DNA from 3 places in the Idiomarina sp. Sol25 genome. Region 3 is predicted to be linked to each of the others. Evidence: predicted binding sites of a transcription regulator. Region 3 holds the regulator's gene; each other region holds the start of a gene.

Region 1 (2,271 bases), on a different contig from region 3:
TTTAACCCGCTAAAAGGCTTTGTGCTGTCAGAGAAAGATGTTGATGTGAACTATATTGTCGCTTTAAAAAAACCGGGAGAATAAATGAGCTCGTCAGATAAAAGTTCTCCCGTAAAGGCGGTACTGTTTGATTTAGACGGCACCTTGCTTGATACAGCACCCGACCTGGGAGCTGCATTGAACGTCGTATGCGAACAATACGAACGCCCTGCCATTACGGCTGAGGTGTTTACACCAGTCGCGTCTCATGGTTCCAGAGGTATGCTGCAGCTAGCTTTTGCCGAAGAGTACAGCGACATGGAAGCTGAACTCCGGCATGCATTTCTTAATGCTTATAAAGAGAACATAGCCATTCATACGCAACCCTATCCCGGCGTTTTGGAGCTACTTGCCTTGCTGCAGAGCGAATCCATTGAGGTTGCCATAGTTACCAATAAGCCAGAGCGCTTAACCCAACAATTACTGCCTCACTTTCCGGAGTTTGAAGCTATTCGTGTGGTCGTAAGCGGTGATACCTTAAGCGTGGCGAAACCCTCGCCGGAACCTTTATTCTATGCGGCTGAAAAACTGGGAGTAGAACCTGCCGACTGTCTTTATGTCGGAGACGCTGAACGAGATATCGAAGCCGGCCGCAATGCGGGTATGGTTACGGTGCTTGCTGAATATGGCTATATTAGCAATGAGGATCAGCCACAACGCTGGCAAGCCGACTACCATATCGCGTCACCACTCGAATTACTGAAGTTGCTTGCTATCGATAACTCTTGATCTATAAACATCTTTTGAAAGATCAAAAAATTATATAGCAAGATTACCAGCGCAAACTCACGCCAAACAAAGGCTGACAAAAAATCAAGATTTCTAAATCAAAATTATTCCTATTTTTGCCCGTAAATTTACTTGATCGAAGTGGCAGTTAGACCTAGCATACTGTCCATTCCTAAGACACTAGATATTGTGTGAATATCGCCCTGTACAACTAATAAGCACAATATCTAGTGGCTACATGCATATAACAAAAAGCTAAGAGTCGGCGCAGAATGAACGAGCAACTATATGTCACTAAACGCAGCGGCGAACGCGAACCGCTAAACCTCGATAAAATTCATCGGGTTATCATGTGGGCCGCTGAAGGTCTTAACAACGTTTCAGCTTCTCAGGTCGAGATTAAGTCTCACATTCAATTTTACGACGGTATTAAAACCGAAGATATTCACGAGACCATCATCAAAGCCGCTGCTGATTTAATTTCAGAAGAAGCGCCCGACTATCAATTTATGGCTGCGCGTCTAGCTATTTTTCACCTGCGTAAACGGGCCTACGGTAAGTTTGAGCCCCCCCGTCTTTACGACCAGGTCAAGAAGATGGTTGCAGAGCATCGCTACGATGAGCACCTGCTGGAAGACTATACTGAAGCAGAATTTGACCAGATGGACGACATTCTGGATCACTGGCGTGATATGAACTTCTCTTACGCAGCAGTGAAGCAGCTCGAGAACAAATATCTGGTTCAGAATCGGGTTACCGGCGATATCTACGAAAGCGCTCAGTTCTTATACATTCTGGTAGCAGCTTGTTTGTTTGCCAACTACCCGAAAAGCACTCGTATGGACTACGTTAAACGTTTCTACGATGCCGCTTCTGAATTCAAAATCTCGCTACCAACACCTATCATGTCGGGTGTGCGCACGCCTACGCGTCAGTTCAGCTCCTGCGTTCTGATTGAAGCCGGTGATAGTCTTGACTCTATTAATGCCACGTCAAGCGCCATCGTAAAATACGTCTCTCAGCGCGCCGGTATTGGCATTAACGCAGGGCGTATTCGCGCTCTGGGCAGCCCTATTCGTAACGGCGAAGCTTTCCACACAGGTTGTATTCCGTTCTATAAATATTTCCAGACAGCAGTTAAAAGTTGTTCGCAAGGTGGTGTTCGTGGTGGCGCGGCTACCCTGTTCTACCCGCTTTGGCACCTGGAAGTTGAAAGCTTATTGGTACTAAAAAACAATCGCGGTGTTGAAGAAAACCGGGTTCGTCATCTGGATTACGGTGTGCAGTTTAACCGCACCATGTACCAGCGTCTGATTAAAGACGATTACATTACCTTGTTCAGCCCGTCGGATGTGCCAGGCCTTTACGACGCGTTCTTTGAAGATCAGGACGAATTTGAGCGTTTGTACCTTCAGTACGAACAGGATGAGAGCATCCGCAAAAAACGTATTAAAGCCATTGAGTTGTTTGGTTTGTTTATGCAGGAACGCGCCAGTACTGGCC
Region 2 (2,271 bases), on a different contig from region 3:
CCGCAGGCTGATTCAGCGCATAGACCACGTGCTGCAGGTGGTTTTCAATTTGGTGACGATGCGTATTCAAATAGTCGTAACCGTAGTCTTTGCGAGCAAAGTAGTCGAAGTAGGTTAGAAACTCGACCGTAGCAACAGCCCCGGCAAACTGCGAGCTCACGGCAAAAACAAAGTTAACAAAGGTGCCGCAGAAAGACTCTAAATGCTTAGGTGCCTGAGACTCTCCACCCAGCTTAGTTAAACCGTCACGTAAAAACGGGTACATGGTGACTGAAACACAGTAAGGTTTCAGGCTGGTTTCGTCATGTACGTATATTTCATGATCTTCAATTTGTCGAACGTACTCTTTCGCCAGATCATTACCGAAGAGTTCGCTAATTTTATTACTGACCTGTTTGCGGTTAACCTGCACAAAAAAGTCCTTCATTAACTCGGCTTCAAGCGTTGCTATGTTCTTTTGTGTGACGTTGGCGTTTGCATCCATTTTCGAGCCATCGGCCGCGTTTTGAGCATGCAGATACTCGTGAATGAAATCGACTTTGCCAGTGACTTGTTCTTGGTTTAAGCGCAACATAATTATTCTCCTGTTTGAAACGCGCAGTTCAATAACTGCAGTGTCCGTAAGTCATAAAAGCGTTGGTTGGTGGTTGGGCTTTCCAGCCCGCCCCGGGCAGCTATCCACGGCCCGGTTTTTAAATAAGTCAGTTGTTCGCGTAGGGTCAGAGAGACGTCTTCATAACCGGTATACAAGCAGGTCTCCAGCCCTTCGTTTCGTATTTGCTTTAATAGTTTCAGTAGTGCTGTGGGCTGCCATTCGCCGCCCAGAAATAAAACACAGGTTATTAATCCACGGTATTTTTGCAGCTGCTGTGCCAGATGCTCCTGGGTTAGAGATGAGCCACTTCCCACCGGCCAGCTATCCACACTATGGCAACCTTTGCACCCCACCGGGCAGCCCGTAATGGTGTAAGCTAAAGTCACTTTTCCCGGAACTTCCTGCCAGACAATTTGCTCTGCACTGTAATGTAAAGATTCAGGATAAATCGCCATAAAAAACCATATATTGTTATTAATATAAAAATAATCACTACATATTGTGCTTCAGCATAGTTAAGTCTGTTTCGGGTGCATTGATCACGCTCAAGATTTAAGCAAGAAGAAAAAAATGACAGGAGCCTTAAAGAGATACCCATTAAAGGGTAGAAATAACCTTTCGGGTACTTTTGACCATAAAAGTAAAAACAACCTAATAAACTTAAGTTATAAATACCCTTTTGAAATTAAATCCCTTATTTATCAGTAAATTAAACTATGGCCTCAATATTGCACTTAGGTGAATGCATAGCGAATTAATCAAAATTCTCTGCTCATAAACCTATGGAGTAACAATATGAAGCTGTTCAGCATCAAGGAGGTCAATTATGGCCGGTTATCGTAAGCTTTGGTGGACGCTAATTGCGGTTCTCGCAATTACCTTTGGACTTTTAGGGTACTTCGGAACAGAAGTTTACCGTGAGGCTCCGCCTATTCCGGATAAGTTCATGAGTACCAATGGCAAAGTCATTGCAACCGAAGAGTCTGTTTTAGACGGGCAAACCGCCTGGCAGTCTGTTGGTGGCATGCAACTGGGTTCCATTTGGGGGCACGGTGCTTACCAGGCGCCCGACTGGACAGCTGACTGGTTACACCGCGAACTTATTGCCTGGTTGGACATTCGCGCGAACGAAGTCTTTGGCAAACCCTACGAACAGCTTGAGGGATCGCAGCAAAATCAACTGGAATACGAGCTGAAAGAAGAGTATCGGACCAATACTTACGATAAAGCTTCAGATACCGTTATTCTCAGTGAGCGACGCATTCAGGCTATTGAGCAGACCGGCGAGTATTACTCAAAGCTGTTCAGCGATGACCCGGAGCTGCGCCCTACCCGCGTCAGCTACGCCATGAAAGAAAATACGCTTCCTTCAGAAGCGCGTCGTGCGGTAATGAACGACTTTTTCTTCTGGACAGCCTGGGCCGCGTCGACAGAACGTTTTGACTCAGATATTACTTATACCAACAACTGGCCACATGAAACCTTGATAGATAACGTGCCTAGCGCGGAGAATATTATCTGGTCAATTGTCAGTGTGATTCTCTTAATTGCCGGTGTCGGCTTCTTAATCTGGGCATGGGCGTTTTTACGTCAACACGACGAAGAAGACCCTGTTGCGCCAGAGCATGATCCCATAGCCAAAATTAAGCTCACGCCCTCACAAAAAGCCTTAGGTA
Region 3 (2,271 bases):
TGAATCCACCGGTGAAATTGACTACGCTGAAGTTGAAAAGCTGGCGCTGGAACATAAACCGAAAGTTATCGTCGCCGGTTTTTCAGCGTATTCGGGGATTGTTGACTGGGCAAAATTCCGTGAAATAGCGGACAAAGTCGACGCTTATTTAATGGTTGATATGGCGCACGTAGCGGGGCTGGTTGCTGCCGGTGTTTATCCGAACCCAGTACCTTATGCTCATGTTGTCACTACCACCACGCACAAAACGCTGGCGGGCCCTCGCGGCGGTTTGATTATTTCCGGCAGCGACGATGAAAAGTTACACAAGAAATTAAACAGCGCGGTATTCCCGGGCAACCAGGGTGGTCCACTGTGTCACGTTATCGCAGGTAAAGCGGTGGCTTTTCAGGAGGCATTGCAGCCAGAATTTAAAGACTATCAAAAGCAAGTGTTAGTGAATGCGAATGCCATGGTAAAAACCATGCAGGCGCGCGGTTACAAAATTGTATCGAATGGCACTCAGAACCACTTGTTCCTGGTTGATCTAATTGACAAAGATATTACTGGTAAAGACGCTGATGCGGCTTTAGGTAACGCGTTCATTACCGTTAACAAAAATGCGGTTCCTAACGACCCACGTTCACCTTTTGTTACTTCTGGCTTGCGTTTAGGTACACCGGCAATTACTCGCCGCGGCTTTAAAGAAGCGGAAGCTGAGCAAGTTGCTAACTGGATTTGCGATGTACTGGATAACATTGCTGACGAAAACAGAATTAATGAGGTCCGCGAGCAGGTCAAAGCGTTGTGCGCGAAGTTTCCGGTTTACGGTTAATTGCGAACAGTTGTAGAGCGTACATAAAGGAGTCAGACAATGCATTGTCCATTTTGCGGCACACAGGATACTAAGGTTATCGATTCGCGACTGGTTGCGGATGGGGCCTCAGTTCGTCGCCGGCGTGAATGTAATCACTGCAAGGAACGCTTTACAACCTTTGAAACAGCTGAGCTGGTCATGCCCCGGGTTATCAAAACCGATGGTTCCCGCGAGCCATTTAATGAAGATAAACTCCGAAGTGGTCTGCTGAGAGCACTGGAAAAGCGGCCTGTGAGTCTTGAGTTGATGGAGCAGGCCATTAACAAAATAAAATCCAGCATCCGGGCAACCGGCGAGCGTGAAATAAGCAGTAATTTTGTCGGCAGCCTGGTAATGGAAAACCTCAAGCAGATAGATAAAGTGGCGTACGTGCGTTTTGCTTCCGTATATCGCTCGTTTGAGGACATCCGCGAATTTGGTGAAGAAATAGCGCGCCTTAATGACTGAGTTAACCCCGCAGTATCTCGACTATCAAATGATGCACCGCGCGTTAATGCTGGCGCGGCGGGGGCTAATGACAACCCGGCCAAACCCTGCGGTGGGGTGCGTTATTACTTCTGACACAGAGATTGTAGGAGAAGGCTGGCATCATCAGGCTGGCGAACCTCATGCCGAAGCACATGCTTTGCGCGCGGCCGGGCAAAAAGCCAGGGGCGCAACGGCCTACGTTACGCTGGAACCATGCAGTCATATCGGCCGCACTCCTCCATGTTGCGACGCGTTAATTGAAGCCGGAGTAAAACGTGTTGTGGTTGCAATGCAGGATCCAAACCCACGAGTTAGTGGTAATGGCATTCGGCGTTTAAAAGCTGTAGGTATTTCTGTGGACGTGGGTGTACTGCAATCGGCAGCAGAGAGTTTGAATCCGGGCTTTATTTCCCGCATGACGCGACAACGGCCATGGGTAACCTTAAAAATGGCAACCTCACTGGACGCAAAAACGGCGTTGTCAGATGGTCGCAGTCAATGGATAACGTCCTCTGCAGCCCGCAGTGATGTTCAGCTTTTCCGGGCACAGGCCGATGCCATACTGAGTGGTGCTGCAACGATTCTGGCTGACAATCCTAAATTGACAGTGCGAGTTGAGCAGTGGCCGAAATCAAGAGCGCAGCCTGAACCAATAAAACAGCCGGTGCGTATTATTATTGACAGCCAGCACCGAGTGAAGGATGAGGCCAGGGTTTTCGACTCTCCTGCGCCGGTTTGGTTAGTGCGAACAACTCCCGGTAAACCCAGTCGGCATGCACATTGTCATGAATTAATTATAGCCGCAGACCCTAACGGCAAAGTGAGTCTGCCGGCGCTTATGGTTGAGTTGGCTAACCGCGAAATTAACCAGTTATGGACTGAGTGTGGGGCGAATTTGGCGGGTGCTCTTATTCAGCAGCAATTATGCGACAGGTTGATGATTTACA

The links. Region 3 encodes NrdR, which represses ribonucleotide reductase genes. Its sites were predicted from a motif close to AAACACNANATNTNGTGTTT; they were not measured.
Region 1: nrdA (class 1a ribonucleoside-diphosphate reductase subunit alpha) is a predicted target of NrdR. The motif match lies at 985-1,004, and genes of this name have one in related genera.
Region 2: nrdG (anaerobic ribonucleoside-triphosphate reductase activating protein) is a predicted target of NrdR. The motif match lies at 1,083-1,102, and genes of this name have one in related genera.

What each region holds. Positions count from the first base shown of each region.
Region 1 covers NZ_JAUPEW010000001.1:621,616-623,886, forward strand. Annotated here, with positions in the region: gene ubiG (bifunctional 2-polyprenyl-6-hydroxyphenol methylase/3-demethylubiquinol 3-O-methyltransferase UbiG) at 1-84, shown strand, start outside; gene Q5L94_RS03020 (HAD-IA family hydrolase) at 85-768, shown strand; gene nrdA (class 1a ribonucleoside-diphosphate reductase subunit alpha) at 1,041-2,271, shown strand, end outside.
Region 2 covers NZ_JAUPEW010000005.1:124,427-126,697, reverse strand. Annotated here, with positions in the region: gene nrdD (anaerobic ribonucleoside-triphosphate reductase) at 1-574, opposite strand, end outside; gene nrdG (anaerobic ribonucleoside-triphosphate reductase activating protein) at 577-1,050, opposite strand; gene Q5L94_RS09065 (nitric-oxide reductase large subunit) at 1,422-2,271, shown strand, end outside.
Region 3 covers NZ_JAUPEW010000011.1:47,781-50,051, reverse strand. Annotated here, with positions in the region: gene glyA (serine hydroxymethyltransferase) at 1-814, shown strand, start outside; gene nrdR (transcriptional regulator NrdR) at 854-1,303, shown strand; gene ribD (bifunctional diaminohydroxyphosphoribosylaminopyrimidine deaminase/5-amino-6-(5-phosphoribosylamino)uracil reductase RibD) at 1,296-2,271, shown strand, end outside.